One region of the Shewanella sp. 5S214 genome, then DNA from elsewhere that is predicted to be linked to it. Evidence: predicted binding sites of a transcription regulator. Region 1 holds the regulator's gene; each other region holds the start of a gene.
The links. The regulator sigma-54, encoded in region 1, starts transcription at its own class of promoters, with help from an activator protein. The targets are predictions, from matches to a motif close to GTTGGCACGNNNNTNGNNT.

Region 1 (7,930 bases):
ATTAACGTCCGATTATATCGGTGTTTGGTCAAGCGAGAACCGTGATTGAAATTGGCTACAACGCTAATATCTCTTAAGAGAACGAATACTTAATCAGCTGGGGATCCGCCGCGCGTTTTCAATATAAAGGCTAATATTATCGAGGAACTGATCGTTAACCTTCGAACAGCAATATCGTGGCAGTTTGGTTAGTATGACGACTTCATTTAAAGATGGAAATAAATAAGTGATGATGGCTTAACGATCAGTAATTAGTGAAAGTATCACTAAATAATTTAGCAAGACTCATCAAATTTAGCATTAATGAGATCACATACGGCATTTAATGCCACTTCAGCATCTGGGCCTTGGGCTGTTACTGTGATCATTTTACCTATGCCACTTTCAAGCATTAATAACCCAAGTACACTTGCTGCACTGGCGTTTTTATCGCCTTGAGTTAACGTGATACTGGCATCAAAATCACCCGCTAAAACAGCAAGTTTTGTTGCAGCTCGAGCATGTAACCCCAATTTATTTGAAATGGTTACTTGGCGTTCAAGTTTGATCATTAGCGCGATCCTATGCTCAGTTAGCTGTCAGTATCAGTTAAATTTAATTCTCTGTGGCGAGCATTAACTGTATGTTTACTGCCATGTCTAAACCTTTTTGCTAATTGATCGGCTATATATACCGAGCGATGCTGGCCACCGGTGCAACCAATGGCGATAGTCAGATAGCTGCGGTTATTACGTTCTAAATGCGGCATCCAGGTTTCAAATAAGTTTTCAATTTGCCAGATAAACTTATTCACTAGAGGTTGCCGACCTAAAAACTCTTGTACCGGTTCGTCTAAACCTGTGAGTGGTCGTAGTGCTATTTCCCAGTGTGGATTAGGTAAAAAGCGCACATCAAACATAAAGTCAGCTTCTGTTGGCATACCGTGTTTAAAGCCAAAAGACTCAAAGTTAATCACTAACTCTTTATCGACACTACCTAACAATATTTGCCTGACTTGGTCGCTTAATTCGTAAATATTCAGGGCAGAGGTGTCAATATAATGATCAACAATTTTTGCGATAGGCTCAAGTAAACGGCCTTCTAATATGATCGCTTCTTGCAGTGAAATATGATTTTTAGATAACGGGTGTAATCGACGCGTTTCGCTATAGCGTTTGAGTAGCACTTTATCATTAGAATTCAAAAAGAAGCTAATAATTTCAGTGTCATGTTCAAGTAAGGCAAGTTGATCTTGAAGGACTTTACCTTGCTCGGCAATGTTGCGTACATCAACACTAATTGCCACTAGATCGTTATTACCTTTGAGCTGAGCCAGTAATATGCCAATCAGTGGTAAAGGCAAATTATCAACACAATAATACCCTAGATCTTCTAATACTCTTAGAGCAACAGATTTTCCTGAGCCTGAACGTCCCGATACTATGACAAGTTTCATGCAGTAATAACCCGATAAAGTTCTGTTGAGTCGTGAGTTTTACGAAGCTGTTTCAATATTTGCTTATCGCTTAATTTTTGAGCCACGCTTGATAGCGTGCTTAAATGCTGTTGGCACTGATCTGCAGGTACTAACAAAGCAAATAAAATATCCACGGGCTGTTTATCGATTGCATCAAAGGCAATGGCTTCTTCACATTTAATAAATATTGCGATCGGATGCTCTATGGTCGTTAATCTACCATGAGGTATCGCAATGCCATTTCCTATACCTGTGCTACCCATTTTCTCTCTCGCTAATAGGCTTTCAAAAACCTCTTGCGAAGATAGGGGTGGGTACTGGGCAGCGACTAAATTGCTGATGAGTTCCAGTACTTTTTTCTTACTGCCCGGTGTGGCACAGGTAGTGCATTCCGGCTGCAGAATGGTACAAAGTTCCATCGTTAGTGTTTTGTATACTTCTCTTTGTGTTTAATTACCTGACGGTCGAGTTTATCGATCAGGGCGTCTATTGCAGCATACATATCAGTGCTTTCTGACATGGCAAAAATCTCTGCACCATTAAGGTTGATTTTAGCTTCTGCTTTTTGTTGTAATTTTTCTACATTGAGCACAACGTGTACATTATTGATCTGATCGAAGTGTCGTTCAAGCTTTGAAAATTTACCTTGAACGTATTCACGTAAAGATTCGGTAATGTCGATATTTCTACCTGTCATATTGATAAGCATAAAAATCCTCCGTTGCCTTGTAGGTTATAAACTCTTACGTTGGTTTGAGGGTGGAATGAGCATCGCTTCGCGGTATTTTGCAATCGTACGACGCGCAACGTTGATCCCCTGATCTGCCAGCAGTTGGGCCATTTTGCTGTCACTTAATGGCTTTTGCTGGTTTTCTGCCGCAACCAGTTTTTTGATAAAAGCACGAATAGCGGTAGATGAGCATTCTCCGCCATCGTCGGTGCTGACATGACTAGAGAAAAAGTACTTTAATTCAAATAGCCCACGTGGTGTGTGCATATATTTTTGAGTGGTAACCCGTGAAATAGTCGATTCATGCATTTCTACTGCTTCAGCAATATCATTGAGTACCATAGGTTTCATGGCTTCTTCACCATATTCAAAGAAACCTTGCTGAAATTGCACAATACAATTGGCGACTTTCAATAAGGTCTCATTGCGGCTTTCGATACTCTTGATGAACCATTTAGCTTCTTGTAAATGACCGCGAATAAATTGGCTATCGGCAGAGTTTTTACTGCTTCTAGCCATGGCTGCATATTGTTGATTAACGCCAATTTTAGGCATATTGTCCGGGTTTAACTCTACAACCCAACGGCCATTCTTCTTTAGTACGGTTACATCAGGAATAACATATTCGTCATCAATAGCGGTGACTAACAAGCCCGGGCGAGGGTTAAGTGACTGGATTAAGGTGATTGCGTCACGCAACTCGTTTTCTTTGAGCTTGGTTTTGCGCATCAATAATCTAAAATCGCGCCCAGCAATTAAATCTAAATAGTCTTTAATGAGCAGACGGGCATTGTCTATATGTGGGGTTGTGTCGGCATATTGGGCTAATTGAATGAATAAACATTCGCTTAAATCTCGTGCGGCAACACCAACGGGATCAAAGTGTTGAATACGTTTTAATACCGCTTCAACTTCATCTAGTTCAACACTTTCATCACCCATGGCTTCGAGAATATCTTCAGTGCTTTGGGTTAAATAGCCGCGTTCATCAATGGCATCAATGATCGCGGTAGCAATTGCTCGATCTGTGTCAGAAAATGGCGTGAGATTTTTTTGCCACTCTAAATGCTCATATAAGCCTTCAGTCGTTTCACCTTGGAATGGCATATCATCATCGCGCATGCTAGCACTGCCTGAACCTGACATTGGTGAGGCGGTGTACACTTCATCCCATGTGGTATCCATAGCTAAATCGTCCATGGTTTCTTTGGTCATGGATTCTGCTGTGTCGACTGTTGAGGTGTCTTTTTCTATATTGACCACGCTGTTGTCACTAAAGTCGGTGTCAGATTGGTCGCGACTTTCTTTTACTGAGTCTTTTGCTTGAGAAAACTCATCTTCTATTTCAAGCAATGGGTTTGAGTCCAATGCTTGTTGGATTTCTTGCTGTAGCTCCAATGACGATAATTGCAGTAAGCGGATCGCTTGCTGCAATTGAGGGGTCATGGTTAAGTGTTGACCCATTTTGAGTTGGAGTGACGCTTTCATTTACCGCTTATCCCTAGATGATTTCCATAAAAATGACAATCTCGAAAACTGTAATCGATTGTCACATACATCAATGACATTTAACGCTATTTAGATATCGTTCAATGAAATGAGTTAGATAGACTAAAAGGCCAGTAAAGTAACTATAGCTTGAATTGTTCACCTAAGTACACAGCCCGAACTTGTTGATTACTCAATATCTCATCAGGTGTGCCTTCGGCAATTAAATTGCCCTGGCTGACAATATAAGCGCGCTCACAGACGTCTAAGGTTTCACGTACGTTATGATCGGTAATTAATACCCCTAAGCCGCGGTTTTTAAGCTGTTGAATGATTTTTTTTATGTCGATGACAGAAATAGGGTCAACCCCCGCAAAAGGCTCATCGAGCAAAATAAATTTAGGATTAGCGGCCAGCGCGCGCGCTATCTCTACTCGACGACGTTCCCCACCAGACAACGACATGCCTTGGCTGTCGCGAATATGGGTGATATGGAATTCTTCTAATAAATGCTCTACTTGCTCAATCCGTTGGTCGGTAGTGAGTTCTTTACGAGTCTGCAATACGGCCATAATATTGTCGTATACGGTCAGTTTGCGAAAAATACTGGCTTCTTGCGGCAAGTAACCAATCCCTTTGCGAGCTCTAAGATGCATTGGGTCGGCGGTTAAATCGTCATCATCAATTAAGATCCGACCTTTATCGCTTTGCACTAAGCCGACAACCATATAAAACGTGGTTGTTTTACCTGCACCATTGGGGCCTAAAAGACCGACAATTTGGCCTGTTTTAACGGTTAAACTCACATCTTTAACAACCTGACGAGTTTTATAGCTTTTAGCTAAATTTTCAGCCGTTAGGGTTATTTGGGTCATGGTTTGATCTGCTTTTTAACAGGAATTTCAGGGAGCTTTTGCTTTGGTGCAGTCTCGTCTTGGAAATTCTCAGGTTGAATAATAGTAATAACGCGATCTTTCCCTGTACCAGTACTTTCAGCAATCAGCTCTTGAGCGTTAATGTTGTACTTAATACGGTTACCAGTTACTTGGCTACCAGATTGATCCAGTTTGGCATTACCTGTCAATGTCAGTGTAGTGGTAGCAAGATCATAGCTTATTTCGTTGGCACTGGCGGTACCAATTTGACCGTCGTCTAACTCTTGTGAAAACGTTGCAGGGTTACCTATAGCGATGAGTTTTTTACTGGTGCTATTTTCGGGAGTAAACGCCCGTAACTCATCAGCATTAATGTTAATAGTGCCTTGAGTAACGGTAACAGGACCATTAAAAACAATTTGATTATTTTTAATGTCAGCAGACTGGCTTACTGAGGCAATTTTCAACTCTTGTTGAAGATCACCTTGTTTCGCTATGGTAGGTAAACTCAGCAGGCAAAATATGCTGCCAAATAACATAACATTGGCGTGAGTGTTGAGGCGATTAATGTGGCTCATATGTTCCTTCTACCTGGCTGAGTAGCGATAATTTTTGCGAATTCAAGTCAGCATGTAGACCTAAACCTTGAATAATAAACCCTTTACCTTTGATGTACACCATCTCTTGTGAGGTGCCGATCATAGTGGTTAAATCCACCGAAACAGCTTGGGTACTGAGTGACTGCAGGGGTTCTTCTATATTAATGGCATCAATAATAACATTATTTTCTAATATGACTTGGCTGGTATTTTTATTCAATTGGCCTCTATCTGCGCTTAATTGCCATTGCGCTTGGCCGTTTTCAGGGTAAATGAGGTAAACAGGTTTAGTAAAGTGAGTAATGTCACTTGAGGCGTAATGCTCCATGTGTTCGGCACTGACTCGACTAGCAATTAAACCGAGTTTATTAAATTCTGTGGTGCGTAGGTTATCTGCTACAAAGTCGGGACGTTCAATACCTCGAACTTTCACAGCATCCATTTCACTGCGTTTTATTTGCGCTTGCCAGTAGAGGAAAAAAGCAAGTCCAAAAAAAGCCACAATACCTAGAGTGATTCTATTCATATACTCATACCATGAGCACAGGCAAATTTATCTTGGCTTAAAAGCAGTAAATCAGTGAGTTCTCGTAACGCGCCATGGCCACCATTAAGAGAGGTGGTCATATGGCAATGTTGCTTAACAAATGGGTGCCCGTCACCGACACACACGGCAAGACCAACTGCTTTCATAACCGGGAGATCTACCATATCATCGCCAATATAAGCGACTTCGTCTGCGCTGACATTATACAGTGATAGGAGTTGTTCAAATGGCTCAAACTTGTTATCAATACCTTGATAAATATGTTTAATACCTAATGCGGTCATGCGAGTTTCGACAATCTTTGATTTGCGGCCAGTAATGACAGCAACGTGCATTCCGCTTGTCAGGATAGATCGAACACCATAACCATCGCGAGTATGAAACGCTTTGAGTTCTTCGCCAGCGTTGCTGAGATAAATTCGACCATCTGAAAATACCCCATCGACATCACAGATTAACAGTTTGATTTTTTGAGCGCGTTGCCAAATATCATTGCTGATAGGGCCGTAAAATCCTTGGTGGCTGGTGGTTGATTCTGACATGATTAAATGACTCCCGCTTTAACCATATCGAGCATGTTTAATGCTCCGATCGGTTGATGTTTTTCATTGACTACAATCAGTCCGTTAATACTTTTCTCATCCATAATTTGCAGTGCTTGTGCCGCTAGAATGCCGCTAGGGCAGGTGACACAGTTCTGGGTCATTACCTGAGCTATCGGAGTGGTGCGAAGGTTGACTTCGGCGTCGATAACTCGGCGCAAATCGCCATCAGTAAAAATACCAACCAGTGTTGTTTCGCTGTCGACAACAGCTGTCATACCAAGGCCTTTTTTGGATATTTCATACAGCGTTTCAGTAATACAAATATCATTATGCACTATGGGTAAATCATCGCCTTTATGCATAACATCATCGACTTTTAATAATAATTTTCGCCCCAGAGATCCACCAGGGTGTGACAAAGCAAAATCATCTCGAGTAAAACCTTTGGCTTGCAATAAGGCAATGGCTAATGCATCACCCATTGCTAAAGTTGCTGTGGTACTCGAGGTTGGTGCCAACCCTAACGGGCATGCTTCTTCTTGTACTTCAATGCACAAATGGATTTTAGATAAACGCGCCATATTAGAGTCTGGTTTACCTGTTACTGCGATAACCGGTACGCCCATTCGCTGTATTACTGGCATTAATGTCAGTATTTCACTCGATTCACCTGAATTAGAAATGGCAAGCACAATATCGTTTTTAGCCAATGCGCCTAAATCACCATGACTTGCTTCACCTGGATGAACAAAAAATGCCGGTGTACCAGTGCTGGCAAAGGTCGCGGATATTTTATTACCAATATGCCCCGATTTCCCCATGCCCATAACAATCACTTTGCCTTTGCACTGCAAGATGAGCTCACATGCTTGACCAAACTCAACTGAGTCTACATATTGATATAAATTATCTAGGGCAGCCTTTTCAATATCAATGACTTTACGGCCCCACTGACGAAATTGAGTTTGATTTACCATACGGTTCTCTCTTTTAGCTGAATACTTTACCTTCATGCCCCAATCTAGTGAGACTGAAATACAATCACTTGGTACGCAATAAAGGTGATTAATAATAGTGTGCCATGCCAACGAGTCAGTTGTTGCTTAGCGCCACTGGATAATACTAAAACGGCTAATGCTGCACTGGTGCCTAATACCATGTAGAAGTCTCTGCCGCTGGCCGATGTATCGATTTCCCCGGGGGAAATTAACCCTGGCAATGCCAACACAGCAAGAATATTAAATAAGTTCGATCCAACGATATTACCAATGACAAGATCGTGTTCTTTTTTTAACACGCCAGCAATGCAGGCTGCTAATTCTGGTAGGCTTGTCCCTACTGCAATAATGGTTAAACCGATGACAAGATCGGACAAACCATAAAACTTTGCAATACCCACGGCACCATCAACCATCCAACCAGCTGATAGCGGGAGTAATATAATACCGACTGTAAGCCAAATGATAGCATGAAAGGTTGGTACATCTTTAGGGATCTCAGAGTCCATTTCAGTATCTAAGCTGTCGGTGGTTTTATCATGAGTTGCTTGCCAAATAAAATATCCCATTAACCCTAAAAGGGTTACAAGCAGCATGATACCTTCTACTCGTGTTAATACATTATCATGCAAGGTAAAGCCTGCAAATACAGTAGCTGCGAGCATAATAGGTATTTCACGTTTTAAGGTTTG
Region 2 (7,930 bases), on a different contig from region 1:
TCAGCATTACTCTTTACCAAGAGCATTTCGCAATCAAATCAATGCATCATGGCAAGGTATTGGTAAAGTGAGTCGTTTAAGACTTGATACCGGAGAGCCGCAAGCAAGAGCGAGTTTGTTACACATTGCTGCTAATGGTGAAATACCTGAGCATACCCATAAAGGTGCAGAGTTAACCTTGTTACTGGCAGGAGAGTTTAGCGATTGCTATAACACTTATAAACCAGGTGATTTTATGTTGCTTGATAAAGCGCACCAACATTCACCTAAAACAATTGATGGTTGTTTGTGTTACACCGTAGTAGATGCGCCCTTATACTTCACTAAAGGTATAAGTAAGTTACTAAATCCAATTGGTGATCTAATTTACTAAATATCAATATCCTTGCGAGTTATTTACTGCTCGCTGCAAAGATAGCTTACGTATGCCAACTTATCACTTAGCTGATGATGGCGGCATAAGTTAGATTATTAGTTTAATTTCTTCTAAAAGAATGATTTAGAAGATGGATGATGAGGTACCTCATCATCCATTTTTATGAGCTAAACTGTATAACGCAGTGAAATTATCCTATGAATAACCAGTAATGCCATTAGGATTAGCTATTTTTTAATCGAAAAGCACATTAATTTGATTAAAAATTGAAAAAGACTATTGCCATATGCAAACACTCAGTATATTATCTACACAGATTTAGTTTTCTTGTTAATTTTGGTTACCTACCTGTAAGTCTGCTCAACTTCACTTCGTAAATAAACCCAAGACAAGCTTCTGTACATTGTTTTAAATTCAATTGATTTCTGTTGATATGATAATTTCTATTGGCGTAATCTTATTGTCATAAAACTATGTTCAACTTACAAATTAAGTGCTGTATGTATTACTGTGATTTTAGGCTATGTGGCAACATAAAAGTTGTAGACACAAATTAGACCTTAATCAACTATTCACATAACAACACTTGATTAGTGAGTAAAAGATAGGTTAAGTTAAATCTCGAAACATTAATCTTTTGCAACACTAAAAAATGCCAAGGATATTTTATTGAACAATTGTCTCACCTAATGGGTGAATATATAGAAGGAGTGTGGCCAATGTCATACAACATTAATGGACACGAAATTTCAGTTAGCTTTCCAGTTAATTCTATTTCGTCAAACAAAAACTCAATTGCTTTTACCGACAGCCTAGGTAAAAACAAAAAAACCTTTTCAAAGCGTATTGAAGCAATAAACTTCATGAAATGGTTATTATCAGCTAATAAGTAATCCCCCCTAACGCTTTGCGTTAATCATTTACTCTGTTATTTAATAAACTCATTTCTCGGTATTCTCCTCTCAATTACCGATGTTTATTAAAACAGAGTAAAATGAATAGCTCACTAGCTTATTTTCAAGTTACTCTTCAATTTTAAACCCCAAGTTAACCATCTAAAAAACCTATTTCTCTTACTATCAATACCTTGTAGCAAAAATGTATCCTGCACTGGTGTGATCAAACCGAGTGAGGAAATTTTCGTTGGTATCTTGGTAACATGGTTTTATTGCCTAAGGCTCCCCCCTGATGTATGTAAAGAACATTGGTGGCACTGACAGCCTGACTATTTAAATAATGTTGTAATACTAAAAAGCCAACCGGATCATACAACAATTCAAATTCAATTCCCGACTGGCAAACTGTTTTCCACATATCAAAACAACGTTGTGATAATTTCCCAAAATGATATTTATGACCATCATTAATAATTCTAGGAAAATAAATCTCATCAACTAATTGTGAAAACTGTTGGCGTAAATATTTATCTCCGCCAACAGTACTGCAAGTTAACACCTCAATAGCAAAAACTTCCGTTAATGATAATTGAGTCAGTTGTTGAATAATTTGTTTATTTAAATAAGCCGCAGTGGTCCCCGTACCTGAGGGGAGAAATACCATCAATTCATTTAGTCGTCGGTCTTGAGCCCATTGAATAATTTCACTGGCGAGTTGTGTTATCCCGGTTTCGGCATACCCACAACGTCCACCTTCGGGAATAAATAGTAATTGATTTTTATCTGTGTAATTTGGGTGCGACGACACAATGTATTGCATCGCATCGTCTAAATGCATACCTTGAAGGTTTTCGGCATCGGCCAAATGACTGACATCAATAATATTGGCACCATTTTGTATGGCAGCAGCATAGTTACCCTGAGCATGTTGTAACAAGAATGTGTTGATATGACTTACATAGTAATCAAATTTCCATCCTTGCAGCTTTGCAAGTACAGACAAGGAGTATAATGAGTTGGCTTGTGCCGAGCCCGATGCCACTAGCTGGGTAACGTGTGAATAATCATGATGGAGGAAATGATAAAATTTACGCGCTTTATTACCACTAAAATCAGCATGTAATAGATCATCCCGTTTAATATAGATGCTGCGTCCATCAAAGTTCATCGCTTGTACTGGGCTTATCGAAAACATACATTGCCTTAATCAACTGTAATATGAGTATTTTAACTAAAAAATGATAAATCTCATCGATTCATTTGTATTACTCATCACACACACCTAATCATAAAGTAAAAAATTAACATTTAACCTATTATAATCAAACAGTTAAAAAGATGGCATGAATATCGCTATATTCTAAGTAATATTGACTATTGATAGGATTGAAAATGTCACTTTTACGCTTAATCTTTAATATTGCTTGGTTTCTTATGGGTGGTTTTATCATGGGCCTAGCATGGTGGTTGGTGGGGCTATTATGCTTTATCAGTATCATTGGTATCCCATTTGGCCGTGCATGTTTTGTTATTGGCGAGCTAGCTTTCTGGCCATTTGGACAAGAAACGGTTAACCGAAAACACATTTCAGGCCAAGAAGATATTGGCACTGGCACGTTAGGTTTAGTAGGTAATGTTATATGGTTTTTATGCTTTGGTATTTGGCTTGCGATTGGCCATCTAGTCCATGCATTGGCTTGTTTTGTAACAATTATAGGTATTCCTTTCGCGTTACAACATCTTAAGTTAGCCTTACTAAGTTTAACCCCTATTGGTCAAACTGTTATTGCCAAACCGACTTATTAGCATTCATTAATAACGGTTGAATGACCGCTGTTATAAAAAGCCGATAGCACAGTGCTATCGGCTTTTTATTTGCCTAATTGTCTTAGCTGCGTGTACATTGCCATAATCAAGCACAGAAAAGTAATTCACTCTCTTTAATGACAGTAATGGAATCGCATGAACTATTGGTTAATGAAGTCTGAACCAGATGACTTTAGCATTGATGATCTTCAGATGTGTGAGCAGCAAACGGTTGCTTGGCAAGGTATTCGTAACTATCAAGCACGTAATTATATTCGCGATCAAATCGCATTGGGTGATCTAGTGTTGTTTTACCACTCTAGCTGCAAAGTACCTGCCATTGTAGGTTTAGCCAACATTAGCAGTCAACCTCAAATTGATGTCAGCGCTTTTGATGACCGCTCAGCGTATTTTGATATGAAATCTGACGCCACTGCACCTCGTTGGTGGCAAGTGCATATTCAATTTATGGCCAAATTCTCTAACCCAGTCAGCTTGAAGCAATTGAAGGCAGATCCCTTACTGCAAGATATGGTACTAGTGGCTAAAGGTACTCGCCTGAGTGTTCAGCCCGTCACACAAGAGCAATACCAACATATTATGAAACTAACAAACGTAGATTAATAACCTTGAATTAACCACTGGGCAGCTGGTCGCTAACAGGTAACTATTCTTTTAAAAGCCGCTTCCTAAAAACGGCTCAGACAATTAGCGCTAAATCGTCTGAGCATCTAACTGCGAACGAAAATGAATAAGATCAGCCAATGCCCAGATTAGTTAATCATCCGCCCTATTCCACCAAGCACAGATCCTTCACCCTGATCTTTGCCACCACGAGATGGTGCATGAGCAATAATTCTGTCAGCCATGCGAGAAAACGGTAAGCTTTGTAACCATACTGTCCCATGACCTTGCAAGGTCGCAAGAAACAAACCTTCGCCACCAAACACCATTGATTTTAAAGAACCAGCGCGCTGAATATCATAATCAATCCCGGGCGTAAATCCGACTAAACACCCAGTATCAACTCGCAATGTCTCACCACGCAGTTCTTTTTTTATCAGTGTGCCACCGGCATGCACAAATGCCATACCATCACCTTTAAGGCTTTGTAGAATGAAACCTTCACCACCAAAAAAACCGGTTCCTAATCGCTTATTAAACTTCATACTCACTTGCGTACCTAAAGCCGCTGCTAAAAAGCTGTCTTTCTGGCAGATAAGTTCGCCTTGATGTTGAGCTAAGTCGATCGCCAAAATAGTCCCAGGAAACGGCGCAGCAAATGCCACTTTTCGTTTATGTTGACCTTCATTGGTAAAGTGAGTCATAAAAATCCCCTCACCCGAAATGGCACGTTTACCAGCCCCCAGTAGCTTGCCAAAAAAACCAGATTCAGGCTCAGAGCCATCACCCATTTTAGCCTCAAAACTAATATCTTCTTCGATATAGGTCATCGCGCCTGCTTCAGCAATCACTGATTCATTTGGATCAAGTTCAACTTCAACAAGCTGCATACTAGAACCGATAATTTCATAATCTACTTCATGGCATTTTCTGGTCATTTTCATTCCTTAAAAATTTATGATTGATTGTTGTCGCCTAACAAAGCTAAATAATTTCCCTGCAACAATGTTATAAAATAACAAAAGGATCCGCAATTTAACACGACAACTTTTAACTATGCTAGGCTGCCCAATAAATCTGTTGATGGCTCTGCAGACGTATGCCAATGATTAACCCAATCCAGCACCACTTAACCCTAATTGTTGCTGCTGCTGATATTGGGCAAATTCTTGCAAAATTAATTCAGTAAATAATTGCCCTGCTCGACCAAGTGGTCGCTCTAAAGTTGACACTAGTTGTGGGGTAAAACTAAACCTATTACCACCAATAAAATCTACTTCAATAAGTTGTCCTTGATGTAATTCTTCAGTAATTAAAAAATCCGGCATCCAGCCAAAACCTAGGCCTTTTAGTAAGGCATTTTTTTTCATGATAAAGCCCGACAAATAAAAGACTTTATCGCCGCCAAACTGCATTTCATCGCGATCACGTTTACCAGGAGATGAATCTTCAATGGTCAACTCTACATGCTGCTGTAACTCAGGCAAACTAATCCTCTTAAGCTGACTTAATGGATGCTGTGATGATGCCACCAGCACACTGGTAATGGTAGGCAATGCTTTAGGATGATAAGAGGGCCCGGTACGATAGTCTTTCACTAGCATTAAGTCGGCTTGATCACGTTCAAATCGATGCTGTACTCCGCCTAAAAACTCCATATTGAGTTGAATTTTAGTGGGTATGTTATGCTCCGACATCCGTTTTAAAGCCGTCATAATCGGTTCCATCGGCAGTGCGCCGTCTATCACTAATTCAAGTTTAGGTTCCCACCCTTGACTAAAGCGACTTGCAAGATGTTCTATATTGGCTAAATGCTGTAATAAGCGCTGCCCTTCGGCCAAAATCACTTTACCTTCGGGGGTTAATTCCGCTCGATAATGATCTCGATTAAATAATGTTACCCCCAGATGTTGCTCCAGTTTTTTAATCTGATAGCTTACTGCCGATTGTGCCTTGTGTAACCGTTCTGAAGCTTTTGCAAAACTTCCTTCTTCAACAAGTACTTGCAGTACATTAAAGGCATCTATATCTATTCGCATAAGATTTCCACTGTCCCGTTATCCATACACAAATGTAAAGCTAACATAACAATCAAAAAAGTCGATTGAGTTGAGTTATTTATTATTCTTTTTTTTGTTGATCTTTACCACTAAATTGTTAGTTAGATCACATATTGGTTTAGCCAATGAGATTAGGCAATAACAATAAATAACATAAACGCCACGACACTCGCAGTCGATTCACCATAGGACAATCACATGCCATTCTATGTTAAGCAAGGTCAGATCCCGACCAAACGTCACATTGCCTTCGAAAAAGATAATGGTGAGTTGTACCGTGAAGAATTATTTTCGACCCATGGCTTTTCAAATATTTATTCCAATAAATATCATCATAATATGCCAACCAAAGCGATCGATGTTAAACCTTACGCTCTGTCACATGGCGAACAATGGCAAGATCCGCTCATTCAAAATTACAAATTAGACTCGCGCCAAGCCGACTGCCAAGGCAATTTCTTTAGTGCTCGTAATAAAATATTTTTCAATAATGATGTCGCCATTTACACGGCTAAAGTGACTGAAGACACTAATGAGTTTTATCGCAATGCTTATGCAGATGAAGTGGTGTTTATTCACCAAGGTGAAGGGCAACTATTAAGTGAGTACGGTGTTATCAATACTCAGAAGTGGGATTATTTAATTATTCCGCGCGGAACCACCTACCAGCTAAAATTTAACGATTATCAAGATGTACGTTTGTTTGTGATTGAATCCTCGTCAATGGTAGAGGTGCCTAAGCATTTTAGAAATGAATATGGCCAAATGCTCGAGTCCGCTCCTTATTGCGAGCGTGATATTCGAACCCCAACCTTAACCGAGGCTGTGGTCGAAAAAGGCGAATTCCCGTTAATGTGTAAGTTTGGCGATCGCTATCAACAGATGACACTTCAATGGCATCCATTTGACTTAGTAGGTTGGGATGGTTGTGTCTATCCATGGGCATTTAACATCAGTGAATATGCCCCTAAAGTTGGCAAAATTCATTTACCACCATCTGAACATTTAGTGTTTACTGCACACAATTTTGTAATTTGTAACTTTGTGCCACGGCCATACGATTTCCACCCTAGATCAATTCCGGCGCCTTATTACCACAACAATATCGATAGCGATGAAGTGCTGTATTACGTCGACGGTGATTTTATGAGCCGTACCGGTATTGAAGCCGGCTACATGACCTTACATCAAAAAGGTGTCCCCCACGGCCCGCAACCTGGACGGACCGAAGCCTCTATCGGCAAAACTGAAACTTACGAATACGCGGTGATGGTCGATACCTTCGCCCCACTGAATTTAACCGCTCATGTAAAAAATTGCATGAGTGATGATTACAATCGCTCTTGGTTAGAAAACTAAGACCACATTTATATCAACCCTAAGTCATCTAAGAGTGATGGTGTTGACATAAAATAAAGGAAAAAAAAATGGCAAGCGAACTAAACCCACTGGGCCTATTAGGCATTGAATTCACCGAATTTGCCAGTCCAGATACCGAATATATGCATCAAGTGTTTATTGATTTCGGTTTTTCAATGTTAAAAAAAGCCAAAAATAACGACATCGTTTATTACAAACAAAACGACATTAACTTTTTGTTGAATAAAGGCCGCGCAGGCTTTTCTGCAGACTTTGCTAAATCACACGGCCCAGCTATTTGTTCAATGGGTTGGCGGGTTGAAGATGCTAATTTTGCATATACCGAAGCGGTGGCTCGAGGTGCAAAACCGGCAGATGATGCCAACAAAGACATGCCGTATCTGGCTATTTATGGCATTGGCGATAGCTTAATTTATTTTATTGATATCTTTGGCGAACAAAACAATATTTATCAAACTGACTTTGTTGATTTAGAGCAGCCTATCGTCACACCAGAAAAAGGCTTTATGGAAGTCGACCATTTAACCAATAATGTCTACAAAGGCACTATGGAAAAATGGGCTAACTTTTATAAAGATATCTTTGGTTTTACCGAAGTGCGTTACTTTGATATTAGTGGCGCGCAAACGGCTCTAGTGTCTTATGCTTTGCGTTCTCCAGATGGCAGCTTCTGCATTCCGATTAACGAAGGTAAAGGCAACGACAAAAACCAGATTGATGAATACTTGGGTGAATACAATGGCCCAGGTGTGCAACATCTAGCATTTAGAAGCCGTGATATTGTTGCT
Region 3 (7,930 bases), on a different contig from region 1:
CCTTTTGCCCTCACTGTCACAATGGGGCCAACAGCATTAACTGCGATATTGGACCCGCTCATAACCGTACAGAGCTACTGTGTTCTACTTGCATCAAAAGTAGGGTTCGCTCAGAAAGTGGGGAAAAGTCTTAATATGATAATAGTTAATGTTAACCCCAAATTTGATACGTTAAATGTATGACATATGATATTACCCATAAAGGGATAGTTATTGTATCTTTGGAGTAGCTCTCAAAAAAAAGTGATTTTGTGACTTTCTAACAACAAAAATATAATAGGCATTACCGATGAGAGAAATTCAACAGATGAATATCAACAGAAAGCAAATAATCGAATTTGAGTCATATACTTACAAGCAGTTGTGACGCATAAATAAGAGCGGGAAAACAAGGATATTTCATCAGCATAACTATTAAGCATATGTATGAGCATGATAGAATATAAACCAGAACAAATTTAGGACACTGAACTTGGTTAACTTTACCTCCGTCAAACACATGAAAGCTTCCGATGAAATAGGAAACCAACTAAAGAATGCTATTTTTGAAGGTAAGTATTTAGCTGGTGATAAACTACCATCCGAACGAGAACTCATTGAATTGTTTCAAATAAGTCGCACTGTAGTGCGAGAAGCAATTAAAGGACTTGAAGCGAGTGGCCTTGTAGAAATTAAACAAGGTGCGATGGGTGGCGCTTTCGTAAAACTGATGACATTTGAACGACTGACTAATGTGTGTCAGGAATTGTTCATCATGGAAAAAATGTCATTCGCCGAAGTCTGCGAGGCAAGATTACAAATTGAGCCTATGGTGGCTAAATTAGCAGCGCAAAATTGCACCCCTGAACTGGCAGAAAAATTACGTGAGGCCTCTCGCTGTGAAGAACACATATTAGACTATTCTGATACCGTTTATTCACGCCAGAAAGTGCATTATATTTTAGCTGATATGTCAGGAAATCGTTTTCTCGCGGCTATCGTCAAATCTCTGTTGCAAGTTATCAGTAATGCAACTTCAAAATTTGAACCTAGCCATGACAAAGTCCATCCAGTAGGCCTGCATGATGCAATTATTGCAGCGGTTATCGCACAAGATGGTCAACAAGCTGAGGCAGAAATGCGCACACACTTACAAGCATTTACCCTAAGGCTCAACGCTGTAGAAAAAGATTATAGAGACACTGAAAAATAAGCATTATTATACTGTACAGTCTTGATTATACGCAGGTTCATGTTTATTCATGAGCCTGTTTTTATACCCATAGTAAAACAAAGCTCAACAAGATTTGCAGCCTCTGTACAAAACACCTCAGCCAACCCAAATGACATTATCACATTGCTAGCAAAGTATTTATCTTAGTTAAAAGCTACTTAAATTTCTGTTTTGTCAAACCAACTGCGATCTATTTCCCAACAATGTAGAAACTGAGACCCATTAGTCATTAAATTCTTATCAGTATTTACCCTGCAAATCATATGTTATACGTTTGACATATTACCATTCAAGTATAGACAATGAGGATTAATATGAAAACGGAAAATCTATGGATTCCCTTAGCTTTAGCACCTTTGTGTATTGCTCTTTACGGCTGCAATAGTGACTCATCTACGGAAGGCATTCCACAACTTGAGGCCGCCATACCTGCAAGTATCACCAGTTGTGCCACACTCGCAACTGAGTTCAATTATGCCGACACTACAATTATCAGTGCAGAACTTATCCCCGCGGGTGATGTGGAATATGACGCAGGCGAAATTTACCCGTCTCCTTCACATTGTTTAATCACAGGGAAAATGAACGAAAGAACTGGCATAGGGATGGATGGTGATGCCGAGTACGCTATTGGTTTTGAAATGCGTTTACCGTCAGACTGGAATGGCCGTTTTTATTACCAAGCCAATGGCGGCTTAGATGGTAAAGTGCAAAAAGCCGTTGGTCGTTTCCTTACATCTGCAAGCAAGGATTCTGGTGCGCTAAACAAAGGCTTTGCAGTCATCAGTTCCGACACCGGACACGCATCAGCAACACCCATGTTTGGGCTAGATCCTCAGGCACGCTTAGATTATGGCTACAATGCGGTTGCCGAACTCACGCCAATGGCTAAATCTTTAATTGAAACCGCGTATGGTAAACAGCCTGATCGTTCTTACTTTGGAGGTTGCTCAAATGGTGGACGCCATACCATGGTTGCCGCAACACGCTATGCCGATTTATATGATGGTTTCTTAGTAGGTAACCCAGGGTTCAACTTACCCAAAGCAGCTGTTTCACAGCTTTATGGTATTCAGCAATATTCAAGCCTAGTAGATATTGACGTCGAAAATGTGCTCGCATCTTTACAAAATGGCTTCACCCAAGAAGAGTTTGCACTCGTTTCAAGTAAAGTCGCACAGCAATGTGACGCATTAGATGGCGCAAGCGACGGAATGGTACAAGATACTTATGGTTGCCAAGATGCATTTGATTTAGATCGAGATGTGCCAACCTGTCCAGCTGACCGAGATGGCACATGTTTAACTGCTGCGCAGAAGTCAGTAATGACAAACATTATGTCTGGGCCACGTAATAGTAATACAGATGCGGCCATTTATTCAGACTTCCCCTATGATGCGGGCATGGGCACCAATGATTATTATAACTGGGAATTTTTCATGGCGATGATGAGAGATCCAGGCGCGGTGGCATTTATATTCTCAACCGCACCAACCCCTTATAATGGTTCAACGGAACTCGGTGCATATGAATTTGTGATGCCTTTTGATATGGATACCGATGTTGAGCGTATTTATGCGATTGATGATACTTACACCCAGTCAGGTATGACATTCATGACACCACCAAATCCAACTGATCTGACTGTATTGAGAGATCGTGGCGCTAAGATAATGGTCGTTCATGGTACTTCTGACGCAGTATTTTCACCTAACGATACAGTTAACTGGTACAAAGGCTTGCAGAACGTCAATGAAAATCAAGCCGACGAGTTTGCTCGCTTATATTTAGTCCCTGGTATGAACCATTGCGGTAAGGGGTTAGCTACAGACCGCTTTGACATGCTTGACTCTCTCGTTGCATGGGTAGAACAAGGGCAAGCACCTGAGAGCATAAATGCTTCTGTTCGTTCTGAAAATACTGAGTTACCCGCTAATTGGTCTAAAACACGGACAAGACCATTATGCCCTTTCCCACAAGTGGCAACCTATAGCGGTACAGGTAACATGGAAGATGCAGTTAACTTTATCTGCGTGACTCCTGAGCAATAGAAACAATAAGCCACATAATGACGCACTAGATTGTGGAACAAGATATCCATCACTGTAACGCATTTGGGCACCTATTTATTTAATAGCTAACAAGTAAAAAGGAGCATTCTATGCTCCTTTTACTTGTTAAAACCTGCGACTTAATTTATTCAGCAAACCGCAGGCTAAATTCTTGAATGCGTTGTGCATTGACACCGCGATCGCCGATTCCAACCCGCGATACACTGCGTAAATCAATACGGCTACCCTGCTCTAATACAGACACTACCACAACAATATCGTCTGCGAAGTTAAAAAATGGGGTTCTTGAGGTACTTTCAAAACGACGTGCCTTTGGGTCTTGAGCGACAATAGTCCAACCCATTGACTCCGCAACCATAAGTGCCTTTTGATAAGCCGCATCAGCGGTTAAGTCTGACACTATAGGGTTAATATTAGGAAAAGCTTGCAGTTGCTGCGCAGCGATTTCGGGGCCACCATAAACTAAGCTGTTTTTAGCGCCTTCACGACTGTCAGTTAAAAATTCGAATTGCGGTGGCGATTGGGTATTAGTGGTTATATCGTGAATAGGTGGGTATTTAACTGGCTCAATAACCAATGCCACAATACTCGGCGCCAATATGCCTAATCCAAGCACTAACGCTATGGTCGAATTGATAAGCCCTTTACCTTTAGCACGACTGTTTTGCTTAATGGTAAAGCTGGTAATTAATGCCACTAACCCAATCACGACGACAACATATCCCAGCAAGTTATTGTAATTACGGCTGGCCATGAAGCCGACTATGGGATCCCATAATCCTATTGTCGATCCAAATACCATTAATACGGCAAGTGCTACTGCAACCAATGCCACCACTAACGCAATATTACTTAAACTGCTTTTTTGCATCACATTCATCCTTTAGGTAATCCTAATTTATCTCACTCAACTTACATTGACCTGAATTTGTGCTAATAAATTTCTCAAACAACAAAAAATATTCTGACTCAATAAGATAAGCTCGAACCGTTTACTGACTTAACCAGTGTTGTTTCGCTTTACTCACCCGTATTAGGATCAAGCGCTAAACGACGCATGGTACGAATTAAATTACTTCTATCTAGCTTTAAGGACCTTGCAACTGCAGCTAAGTTACCTCGCTCAGTCAAGAATACTGTTTGTATGACTTGCCGCTGATACTCATCGGTGGCATCACGCAGTCCTTGGGTTATCACTTGGGATAACGTAGCCGTTGAATCATTGGTGGATTGACTCTCCATCGCGGTTTGCTGTGGTGCTTCAGAATGACTCGCCATAAACTCTGACCCCAGATGCACAGGGCTAATACTAATAATACTAGCATGACGACCTTGTTCACTAATGGCCCTTAAGGCAGCGCGACTAAGCAAGTGCTCTAACTCACGCACATTGCCAGGCCAATGATATTGGGCTAATTGATTAATCGCGCTTTGTTGCAACCTCAGTTTCGCGACTCCAAGTTGATGTTGGCTTTTTTCTAAAAAATAGCCTGCCAATAAAATAACGTCTTTACCGCGATCACGTAAGGCTGGCACTGGCAGTGGATAAACACTTAAACGATGATACAAGTCAGCTCTAAACCTACCTTCTTTAACTTCTAGCTGCAAATTACGATTAGTTGCAGCAATAATTCTGACATCCACCACAATAATATTGTCGCTACCAACACGCTGAATTTCACCATTTTGCAATGCACGCAATAACTTAGCTTGTACCGCTAACGGTAATTCACCCACTTCATCTAAAAATAATGTGCCGCCATCGGCCAGTTCAAAGCGGCCCCGACGATCGCTTACCGCACCAGAATAAGCACCTTTTACATGACCAAAGAGTTCACTTTCAACGATGCTTTCTGGCAGTGCTGCACAGTTAATTTGTACTAACGGTTGCTCGCTGCGACGTGATTGTTGATGAATGCTTTTGGCAACTAACTCTTTACCCACACCAGTTTCCCCGGTAATTAATACCGATAGATCGCTGGCGGCAACAGTATTTATCTCTGACAATAAATCCGTAATTGCGCCACTGTTACCAATAATACTTGACGGCCCTGCAGTCGCTAACATGCACTGTGCCACTTGATGATTACGTTCAACTTGAATTTCTAACGCTTCAATATGTTCACTGGTACTAATCGCAGCGGCCACAGCAGCAATATAAGCGCGGGTTTCGGTTGGATTAAGCGAATCAAAACTACCTGCTTGCATAGCGTCCAAGGTTAAAACGCCCCAGGCTTTACCATCGATATAAATGGTGCTGCCCATGCAGTCATGCACGTGCAATTGTTCACTGCCATCATCGACTAAACCGTCATAGGGATCGGGCAGTGTTGAGTCGGCATCGAAGCGGGTAATGTGTGGGTTAGTTAAAATTTGCTGCAAGCGTGGATGGTGGTTAATCGAAAATTGTCGCGCTAACGCTTCTTGCTTTAAGCCCACCACAGCTACAGGCACCAAATGATCCTGTTTAAGCTTCAGTAAGGCTACAACATCGCACGGAATGGCGCGTTGAATCGCTAAAATCAGCCGCAAGTAACGCTCCGATTTTATCAAGTCACGATTTAAGTCTTCTACAATGTCGATAAAGGGAACAATATTCATAATAAGTCAAATAAACCTAATTTAGGTTAATTTGACACACTTATTGATCTAGGTCAATTTAACCTTTATAAAATTTATATGTTTAAAATCAGTGTGATAAATGTTGGCACGTTCTGTGTAATGTCAAGGTATACAAGGTAATTGATTGAAGCTTATCGTTATTTACTCCCCAAAAAGGAATCATGAATGTTAGACACTGCAACTGTTCAAATTATTAAGGCCACTGTCCCCGCGTTACAACTTTACGCCAATGACATTACCAGCCATTTCTATCCATTACTGTTTGCCCAGCATCCTGAAGTATTGCCTTATTTCAATCAAACTAACCAAGCTAAAGGCACTCAACCTAAAGCACTGGCTAACGCTGTGATTGCTTATGGTGCCAATATTGATGAGCTAGGTAATTTAAGCGCTGCGGTCAGTAAAATTGTCCAAAAGCATACCGCACTAGGTATATTGCCGCATCAATATGATGCGGTTGGCAGCTGTTTATTACAGGCCATTAAAGCCGTACTCGGCGATGCTGCAACAGACGAAGTGATTGATGCTTGGGCCAAAGCTTACGGTCAGTTAGCCAACATATTAATTGCGGCTGAAGAGTCAATTTATACACAGAACGAACAGAAAACTGGTGGCTGGCGCGGCGAGCGTGAGTTTATTTTAATAAAACGTGTAGTTGAAAGTTCAGTGATTACCTCATTCTACTTTCAACCATTTGATGATAAAGGTTTGCCAAGTTTTGAAGCCGGTCAATTTCTAACCTTAGTATTTGATGATATCGATGGCGTATCAATGCGTCGTAACTACAGTTTATCTGACGCGGCAGGCAAAGATTACTTAAGAATTAGCGTCAAGCGTGAACCTAATGGTGTGGTATCAAATCACTTACATAACCACATTCAGTTAGGTGATAAAGTCAAATTACGTGCCCCAAGTGGCGATTTCACTTTACGCAATAATACCAAACCGTTAATTTTACTCACCGGCGGTGTGGGCATTACGCCTGCGATTAGTATGCTCAATACTGAAGCTGGTTCAGGCCGCGATATTCGCTTTATTCATGCAGCTCTTAATAGTGATGTTCATGCGTTTAAACACCATGTTGATCAACTTGCCTCAATCCATGATCACATCAAGCCGCTGTATGTTTACAGCCAACCAGGACAATATTGCCAACCTCATGCGACAGGCTTCATCGATGCATCATTGATTGCAGAGCAACTGCCTGCAGACCGCGATGTAGAATTTTACCTACTTGGCCCGACTGGCTTTATGAAAGCAGCATTAGCTATCGCCACCAGCCTAGGTATACCAGAAAACCAAATTCATTATGAATTCTTTGGCCCAACTGAAGCATTAAGCGCTTAATCAGCCAACAAACCCGTAAGATAGAAAAAGCCCTGAGCGTTAACTCAGGGCTTTTTAATTATTAATAAAAAAGATTAAACCTGTGACTGGAGATGCCCTAAAACGGGATATCATCATCCCAATCTTCATCTTCTCAATGATTAAATACTCTATTAACTTAAATAAACTGGATAGCACACATGGTTAAGTCATCCTGAAACTCTGAAAAACCGCAAAATAGTTTCATTTGCTGTTCAAGATACTCCAGCATAGCTTCGGGTTCATCGGGGGCGGCACTAATGGCTTTTTCTAAGCGATCAAAGCCGAATAGCTCTTTTTGGGCATTTTGAGTTTCGATGACAACATCAGTATAAACAAACAAGATATCACCAACATCCACGCTAACCCTGTAGGTATCCCAATTTTGCTCACGCAGTACACCTATCGGTATCCCGCCCTGATCTAGAGCAACCAGCCGATTGGCTTTTTTCAAGTACGCATGCGGATGGCCAGCATTGGCATAAATGAGTTCTTTGTCTTTACAATTATAACGAAGCACTGTGGCAGTTAAAAAACTGCCGCGGGGCTTTTTAGTGAAAAAGTGTTGATTGATATAATTGAGTACTTCTGAAGAGCTACTGGATAAGTTCTTCGGCTCAAAGGTGCGTAAAATCGCATCTATCATTGCTGTCTCTAC
Region 4 (7,930 bases), on a different contig from region 1:
AATGGTCTTATCTGCCGTGGCGTTAGAAGCATAGGACAATAAGCTTGCTGCCAATATTGTTAGCATTAATATACTTTTCATAACACCCTCCTTATTTTTCGAGATGATGGCCTGCTTGCATCAAACATATGTGCACTACGAAGTTAATAATGTGGAGGTTCACTATGGCAGAAAGCTGTCACTATTACATTGAGTTTATTATTTAGACAAAAGGTCATTGAGATAATCATCAGCATTTTCAGAGTATCAATGACATGCTTGAACATGCCCTCGGGATAAATTGAGAGTATCAATATAGGCATTAGCAGATTCAGTTGATATTGGGTCATATTGGCGAACATTAGTGTCACAAAGATGACGAGATAATCGTTCAAATAAGTATTCAATTACATCACAGGATTATAAAAACATCGCGAAAACTGAACGATATCGATAGGACTTATTATGAATATTGAGATTAGCGATTTAGATAAGCTAAAGCCAGTTAACCTAGCACATCATCAACCAGTCCGACCATAGAATTCCGTAGCGGCTCAAATATGAGTTTTAGATGCAAAAAGGCACAACCTTAAGTTATAAGGTTGTGCCCGTTAACACTTTTGTCAGCATCCTGCTGAATATTTGCTCCCTGCACACCATCCATGTAAACATGCTTCCTGCAGTCCTTTTCCCTGTTCTCATTTCCTTGTCTATTTGTGTAATACAAACAAACTCATGAGTGTCACTCCTTTGAACAGCCTATCCATTGACTGAGCGGTAAATCTATTCAATCCGTTGAATCTATCCATGCTGCATCCTGCAGCCCTATCCTTGTTATCCTTGTGTCAACAGCATGACTGTTTTCACTCATCCTTGATTCGGCTATCCATTTGCCGAGCTTATGCTCAATCCGTGAGCGTGTCCTAATAACATCCATGATATTCTTAAGCATTAATTGTCTTATTTCTCATCCTAAGAAAACCAACAAATAACTCGCTTTCGATAACTACATTCTAATCAAAACCAGCTCGATGAAAAGTCACTCAACATCATTGAAATAGATGCTTAACATACCGACACTCAAGAAAAAACATGTAATACTATGATTTTTATATATTAAATATAATTAATGACGTTAAACGCTGACAACTTTAGATAAGATCCCTTACATGCTTGTAGGATATGGCTTACAAAAGCATGAGCAGGTTATTACTATCGGATTGATTTTCGCCACAGGCGCATTATCATCTGCCCAAACATGACCCAATCAGCCCACAAACTATAAAGCGGATAAGTGAATGTAGCAGGCCTATTTTTTTCAAATAGAAAATGCCCTAACCATGCAAAGCCATAACCCACAACGGGCAGCCACAATAATTGCCACCAATGCTGATTAATCAAGGTACTCACAATGATAACCAAAATAATGCTACTGCCAATATAATGCAGCCTTCGACAAATAGGGTTTTGATGTTGCGACAGATAAAATGGGTAAAATTCTGTAAATGAAGAATAACGTTTAGGTTCCACTATTCACTCCTTAATTGATAATCCGCAAATGATATGGCCCGATGAGTATTCAATTATTTTACGCTGGCTTTACACTTTACTGTAAAACAGAATTTCACCTTCTATATTACCGATGCTAACGTTAGCAATACTGCTAAACCCTTGTGTTACCAAAGCCCGATGATGTGATGGATGACTAACAAACACGCCTACTCCATCGAGATCAGGTTGTTCATCACACCAACTCAATACCGCTTGAATTAACTTAGCCCCATAACCTTTTTGCTGCTCATTTGGTGATATAGCAATAAATTGTAAAACACCACACTTTTGAGAAGGCAGATGTTCAAGAATGCAGGTTTCTTTTTGCATTAATCCTTGTGTCGATTTCCATCCGGTACCCAGCATCATTTTGAAACGCCAGTGCCAATATCGTCCCTCACCCAGAGGAATGAGATGAGAAATGACACACGCAATTCCGATTAAACGCTCACCATCAAATAAACCGATTAAAGCTTGTTCTTGTTGCCATAACTCATTTAACTCTTCACGGATGGCTGCCCGAAGCTTTTGCTCATATTGTTGTTCATCATCTTGAGCAAGCACGTCAATAAAATAGGGGTCATCATGATATGCGTTGTAGAGAATGGAAGCTGCGACTCTCAGGTCTTCTGCGGTCAAATACACTGCACGAATAGTTTCCAAGGTGTGATTGTCCATTTTTATTCCTTGTTATTGACTCTCTAAACTCAATCTAACTTAACAAGTTTGAAACATTCTACAAGTTTTGTTTACGCATTTAGCCTGTTCGCGGTTGTCATTGCCAGTTGTTTGCTATTTACCTCATCAACGCTGATACTGAATTTGTTTACCACACCATTACAAGGAATCCTTTAAATGGACACTACATCAAATGATCTTAGCCATTTATTTATGCAACTAGGTTTACCGCATGATCAAGTGGGTATCGATGACTTTGTTATGCAAAACAAGCTTGCTAAGCATACGTTAATAACCGATGCAGATTGCTGGAATCCAGGCCAAAAAGCATTTTTAAAAGAGGCATTACGAGAAGACGCCCAATGGTCAGAAGTGATTGACCAATTGGACGTAATGATGCGCGCTGAAATGTAATTAATTTTTGACCTTATAACAGCGCCATTATCTCATCAGATTTGTTTGTAGGCGGTGTTACCCCAACCGACTAAAACATCATCGCGAAACACAATGGGCGTGCATTCATCTTTGGTTGTTTTACCATCGCCTTGCGCCCATTGCGTTCGGTAAAACATGACCTTGATAGACTGTTCCCCTTGGTTTTCAGTCGGCTTAATATAAGCTTCGCTGAAATCGGCGGTGCCCATTAGAGTTATCACTTGATCACTCGTCATCCCCATAGACAGTTTGCTCAACAGTTCACGATTCTTATCTTGTTGAACTTGCCAATAGTCAGCACTTTTAGCCGATTCATGATCACCGACACTGATAACACAACCACTTAGCCCTACTGATGTGGCGATAATTAATCCTGCTGTGATAAGTTTTAATTTCATGTTGCATCCTTTTTGTTAAAATAAAATCCGCATTGTATTTACAGTTCCTTTAAGCCAGAATCGTGCCAAAAAATAAAATACTGATTTGTATGCCTTTATTTTTATATTTAATAAGAATTAGTTAATCTCACACCACCGAATTAAGGAATTTAACCAACAATGAGTCCAATTGAGCAAGTACTTGCCGCGGCTAAATCGATTGCTAACAATGGAAATACTCCCTGTTTGGCACTGATTAAAAGCCGTTTAGGAAATAGCATTCCAATGCCTACCCTAATCCAAGGTTTACAACAGTTTAAGGCGTTGCCAAAATCCGAGTGGCAACACATACCAGAATTAGCCGATATTGTCGCTGTGGCTGACCAACCTGCAGATAATAACGTGGATCTTACCAATGTTATTCAGCAGGTCATGAGTCTGCAACAACACGTCACACTGCTCACTAAGCGAGTCGAACAGCTAGAAAATCAATTACAAGACAATGCCATTCAAAGCAATATCATTATTAATAAGGCAGACCAATAGATGTTTGTTACTGAACTGCGCTTTGAATGTTTTGCCGACACAACAATTGATACCGTAGAAAAAGCCATCAACGCTTTTCTTGAAGCCCTAAGGGCGAATGGACAAATTTTAGGCAGGGAGTTTGCCGTCGCTTTTAATGATGGTGAATTTAGAGTTCGCCTGTTGTTACCCGAAAAAACCAGCCTGGCAAATCGTTATCATAGCCCGTGGGTAAAGGTCACTTTAGCCGGATTAACCGCGGCCAAACTATTGGCTCCTAGAGAAAAGTTCATCGGCCAAGACATTAACTCTGAAGTTAGCAGCACAGAGACACCATCATGGCAGGTGTTGTATACCAGTTATGTTCATATGTGCTCACCGCTACGTAATGGCGATAATCTCCTGCCAATCCCCCTGTATCAATTACCTGCGACCTTCAATGGCGATCATAAACGCATTATAAAATGGCAAACAGAATGGCAAGCATGTGATGAGCTACAAATGGCGGCTGCCACTAAAGCTGAATTTGCCGCATTAGATGAAATCACTCGAGTAGACAGCGACCTGTTTAGACGAGGTTGGGATTTACGTGGCAGAATAGAGTTTTTAACGCAAATACCAACTTACTATTATCTGTATCGTGTCGGTGGTGAGTCGTTAGAAAGCGAATTGAACCGAGCTTGCCCACGTTGTGGTTCACATCATTGGAAACTTGAACAGCCTTTGTTAGACATGTTTCACTTTCGCTGCGAGCCATGCCGCATAGTGTCTAATATATCTTGGGACCATCAGTAAATGGAATTACTTCATTGAGTTACAAACAAATTATTTCTTATTACCGAGATTGCTACAAGGAAGATAGTGCCTCCATTAATCTTTGGAACGTCAATAAACTTAAACAAGAAGACCGTTTAATTCTTCAAGGTAAAGATGAACTAGGCACAGGTTTTTTACCTCGGCTACCTATCCCCGAAGAATTTGCCGCCCCAATGTTAAAACGGGTAGCAATGTATCAAAGAGAAAGAGTATTACTGTATGCACGGTTCTTGTTTGTCGGCAAAGTCACCATAAAAGGCGAGCTTAAAACGGTGGTATCGCCTTTGCTCTTTAGCGAAGCCACCATTGAGCAGGATAATGGTAATTGCTATTTTTCTACCCAAGTCGATGAAACTGAAATCAATGAAGCCTTACTGCAACAATTACTCCCAGAAGATAATGCGCTAGCAGAATCGCTTTTTACTGAAGAGACTCGCTCCGCATCATTTTGGACCTCATATTTTAGTAATAATCATATTGAAATAAGCTCGCTTGAATTACTCCAATATCCGAAGCTTGCTCAATACAGTGACATCAAAAAAGCACTGACAAAAAAGATCCCCAGCTTATTACCCATTTCCATGTTAATTTTTGTTGAAAGATCAAAAAGTAGCCGCGGCGTACTTCACGAATTAGACACTATCATCAATGCTAATCAGCTATCAGCCCCTATCGGTAAGCTCTTTAACCATACAATGGCAAAGTCGAACAAGGTTTCCAAACCTGCGAAGCTCAAGTACGACTTTTTGCCTGGACTATTATCTGGCCCACAAAAGAAAGTTATCGCTATCGCCGCTAACAACAGTCTAGGTTGTGTGTCTGGCCCACCCGGCACAGGTAAAAGCTATACTATTGCTGCCGTTGCAGCGGAACATATGGCTCGCGGAGAGTCGGTGTTAATTGTGGCCAATAATGAAGTGGCCCTTGATGTTATTGCAGACAAATTGGCGAGTAACTTTACCTTAGGCGATGTTTCAATTAAGGCCGGACAAAAAGCCTTTTTAAAGCAGCTAAAAGACTATACCGCTGATTTGTTAGCCGGTTACTTTGCAGATGACTTGGACAACAGCCCCAAAGCAAATGAACAAGAAATTAACCAGCTAAATCGATTGCTAGGTATATTAGAACATCGTTTTATGGCTTTCAGCCAAAAAGCCATCAGCCGAGGCTTGCGGTTGCACCAACTTGAGTTACAACAATCGAAGTGGTTAAAGCGCGCTTATCTGTTTTTTATTCAAGGATCAATAAACCAATGGCACCATCAATGGCATGCATTAGATACCATTAACAAACGCACCATTGAACGTGAAACACTTGCTTCTGACTATCTCAATGCACTTAAAAAAAACAACTTAAAAACATTAGTCAGCCAACACCGAAAGTCTCTTCAAGCATTTAACCAAGCAATACGCAGTCGAACCTCCAGTAAACAACTCGCCCAGTTTGCGAAGATTGAATATGCCAAGTTATTTGCTGCATTTCCCATCTGGTTGGTGAGCTTAAATAGCCTGCACAAAGTATTACCACTTAACAGTGAAATGTTTGACTTAGTGATTATTGATGAAGCCACGCAATGCAATATTAGCAGTTGTTTACCGGCCTTATATCGTGCAAAACGAGCACTGATTGTTGGCGATACCAAACAATTAAAACACTATTCATTTTTAGCTAGAGCTAAGCAGAATCAATTATTAAGCAAAAACAACGTGCCTGAAAACAACCAGAGCGCCATCAGTTATCGAGATAATTCTATCTTAGATTTAGCCCTAAAAACCTTAAACACCGATAAAGAGCTGGCCTTTCTAGATGAACATTTTAGAAGTAAACCTGAACTCATCCATTTTAGTAATCAGTCTTTTTATCATTCAAGATTAAAAGTCATGCAACACCGACCTTGTACTAGCTCAGGCCATTTGCACCTTCATCGACTAAAGGGGGTCCGCGACACATCCGGCGTAAATCATCAAGAAGCACAATGCATCCTAGCTGATATTCAAGCTCAAATAACAACCGACAATAACACTGGCATAGCTCACAGTATCGGAGTCATCTCACCTTTCAGCGCTCAAGCAGAACAGATTGCCGCACTGATTGAACAGCATATTCCTCAAGCCGATATCATTAAACACAGTATTCGCGCTGCTACGCCGTTTGGTTTTCAAGGTGAAGAACGAGATATTATGTTGATTTCGTTTGCAATTGATAATAACAGTAAACATGCAGCAGCCTACCTAAACAAGGCCGATGTATTTAATGTCACCATTACCAGAGCACGTCAAAAACAGTCGTTATACCTGTCAATTGATGACTCACAATTGCCAGAAAATAATCTACTGCGGCGCTATATAGCATCAATGACCACTTTTCATGCCGAGCATAGCGTTACCTCAGAAATAGACGCATTTCAACAACAAATCATTGCAGCATTACAAGAGCAACAAATAGAAACATGGCCGGGTTATGCCATTGTTGGCACAGAAATAGATATTTTATGTCGTTATGCTAACAAGTACCTTGCCATCGATCTTATTGGCTTTCCTGGACCATGGGCTAATTTTTTCGAACTGACAACCTACAGGTTATTTGAAAGAGCAGGAGTTGAAATATTGCCATTAAGCTATGGTCTGTGGGTTGTCGATAAGCAAGCATGTATTGATAAAATAAAGTCTACGCTGTTATTACCATGATAAGAAAAGCTAAGCGGGGATGATTTATAGGATTAACCACTGTGGATGCATTAAGTATTGAAACACTCAAAAGAGCATTTCAATACTGCTGATGGTTATTTTTTACGTAAAAAATGTCGTCCCATGGTTTTGATCCGCAGCCAGATCCCAGGATGCTCAGCAACAATCTCAGCTTCTTCTATGGGTTTAACTGGTGGGGTTATTAACGGAGAGAGTTGCTGCAGAAATTCAGTTAATGATGGTGCAATCTGAGTAGTTTGTTTTTCGCCTGGTATTTCTATCCATACGCTGCCATCATCATTGTTTACGGTTAGCATTTCGTCACCATCACCTAACACGCCGATAAACCAAGTTGCTGGTTGTTTGAGCTTTTGCTTCATGATCAAATGACCAATTACATTTTGTTGCAAATTTTCAAAGTCAGCTTGATTCCACGCTTGGATTAATTCACCTTCGCCAAACGATGCAGTAAACGCCAATGGCGCTGAAAAATATTGCCCATAAAATGCATGAATATCTTGGTGTAACTGAATATTTAATGCATGCTCTACATTACTAAAGTCGCCTGTATCATCCCGTTTAACAGGTTGCCAGAATACGATTTTATCGTTATTCGCATCAAATGCACCTTGAATACATACCGAATCCTCGCCCAAAGGATAATAGCGCGGAAATTCAGATAGGGTATCTTGATAAGAATTAAGATATTTTTTAATGAAGCAATCTAATGCAGATGAACAAGACACTTAAGCCACTCGTAGTTTATAATAAAACCATATTTTGACACGGAAACCGATTAGATGACACACAATCACGACCCTTATAGTGACGCTGCAGCATTAAAAGGCCTAACATTAGGCCGTGCAACTGCTTATCAAGCTG

Region 2: a site for sigma-54 is predicted at 2,610-2,628, ahead of ACED29_RS12925 (YccF domain-containing protein). Genes of this name have one in related genera too.
Region 3: a site for sigma-54 is predicted at 5,989-6,007, ahead of hmpA (NO-inducible flavohemoprotein). Genes of this name have one in related genera too.
Region 4: a site for sigma-54 is predicted at 3,093-3,111, ahead of ACED29_RS05120 (DUF3192 domain-containing protein). Genes of this name have one in related genera too.

Annotation. Positions count from the first base shown of each region.
Region 1 covers NZ_JBGOOV010000016.1:48,311-56,240, forward strand. The annotation lists gene ACED29_RS12070 (HPr family phosphocarrier protein) at 276-551, opposite strand; gene rapZ (RNase adapter RapZ) at 572-1,435, opposite strand; gene ptsN (PTS IIA-like nitrogen regulatory protein PtsN) at 1,432-1,875, opposite strand; gene hpf (ribosome hibernation promoting factor) at 1,878-2,165, opposite strand; gene ACED29_RS12090 (RNA polymerase factor sigma-54) at 2,190-3,674, opposite strand; gene lptB (LPS export ABC transporter ATP-binding protein) at 3,818-4,549, opposite strand; gene lptA (lipopolysaccharide transport periplasmic protein LptA) at 4,546-5,127, opposite strand; gene lptC (LPS export ABC transporter periplasmic protein LptC) at 5,114-5,674, opposite strand; gene kdsC (3-deoxy-manno-octulosonate-8-phosphatase KdsC) at 5,671-6,237, opposite strand; gene ACED29_RS12115 (KpsF/GutQ family sugar-phosphate isomerase) at 6,240-7,217, opposite strand; gene ACED29_RS12120 (calcium/sodium antiporter) at 7,262-7,930, opposite strand, start outside.
Region 2 covers NZ_JBGOOV010000018.1:27,983-35,912, reverse strand. The annotation lists gene ACED29_RS12940 (ChrR family anti-sigma-E factor) at 1-373, shown strand, start outside; gene ACED29_RS12935 (hypothetical protein) at 1,096-1,269, shown strand; gene ACED29_RS12930 (1-aminocyclopropane-1-carboxylate deaminase/D-cysteine desulfhydrase) at 1,496-2,467, opposite strand; gene ACED29_RS12925 (YccF domain-containing protein) at 2,665-3,078, shown strand; gene ACED29_RS12920 (EVE domain-containing protein) at 3,235-3,702, shown strand; gene ACED29_RS12915 (TIGR00266 family protein) at 3,852-4,640, opposite strand; gene ACED29_RS12910 (LysR family transcriptional regulator) at 4,812-5,741, opposite strand; gene ACED29_RS12905 (homogentisate 1,2-dioxygenase) at 5,961-7,121, shown strand; gene hppD (4-hydroxyphenylpyruvate dioxygenase) at 7,190-7,930, shown strand, end outside.
Region 3 covers NZ_JBGOOV010000004.1:7,113-15,042, reverse strand. The annotation lists gene ACED29_RS03460 (FadR/GntR family transcriptional regulator) at 473-1,192, shown strand; gene ACED29_RS03455 (tannase/feruloyl esterase family alpha/beta hydrolase) at 1,528-3,264, shown strand; gene ACED29_RS03450 (DUF1499 domain-containing protein) at 3,410-4,156, opposite strand; gene norR (nitric oxide reductase transcriptional regulator NorR) at 4,306-5,886, opposite strand; gene hmpA (NO-inducible flavohemoprotein) at 6,073-7,254, shown strand; gene ACED29_RS03435 (PP2C family protein-serine/threonine phosphatase) at 7,412-7,930, opposite strand, start outside.
Region 4 covers NZ_JBGOOV010000005.1:158,507-166,436, reverse strand. The annotation lists gene msrA (peptide-methionine (S)-S-oxide reductase MsrA) at 1-81, opposite strand, end outside; gene ACED29_RS05135 (DUF962 domain-containing protein) at 1,192-1,509, opposite strand; gene ACED29_RS05130 (GNAT family N-acetyltransferase) at 1,579-2,208, opposite strand; gene ACED29_RS05125 (DUF2789 domain-containing protein) at 2,386-2,622, shown strand; gene ACED29_RS05120 (DUF3192 domain-containing protein) at 2,658-3,041, opposite strand; gene ACED29_RS05115 (hypothetical protein) at 3,201-3,566, shown strand; gene ACED29_RS05110 (Zn-ribbon-containing protein) at 3,567-4,340, shown strand; gene ACED29_RS05105 (DEAD/DEAH box helicase) at 4,355-7,048, shown strand; gene syd (SecY-interacting protein) at 7,144-7,794, opposite strand; gene queF (NADPH-dependent 7-cyano-7-deazaguanine reductase QueF) at 7,849-7,930, shown strand, end outside.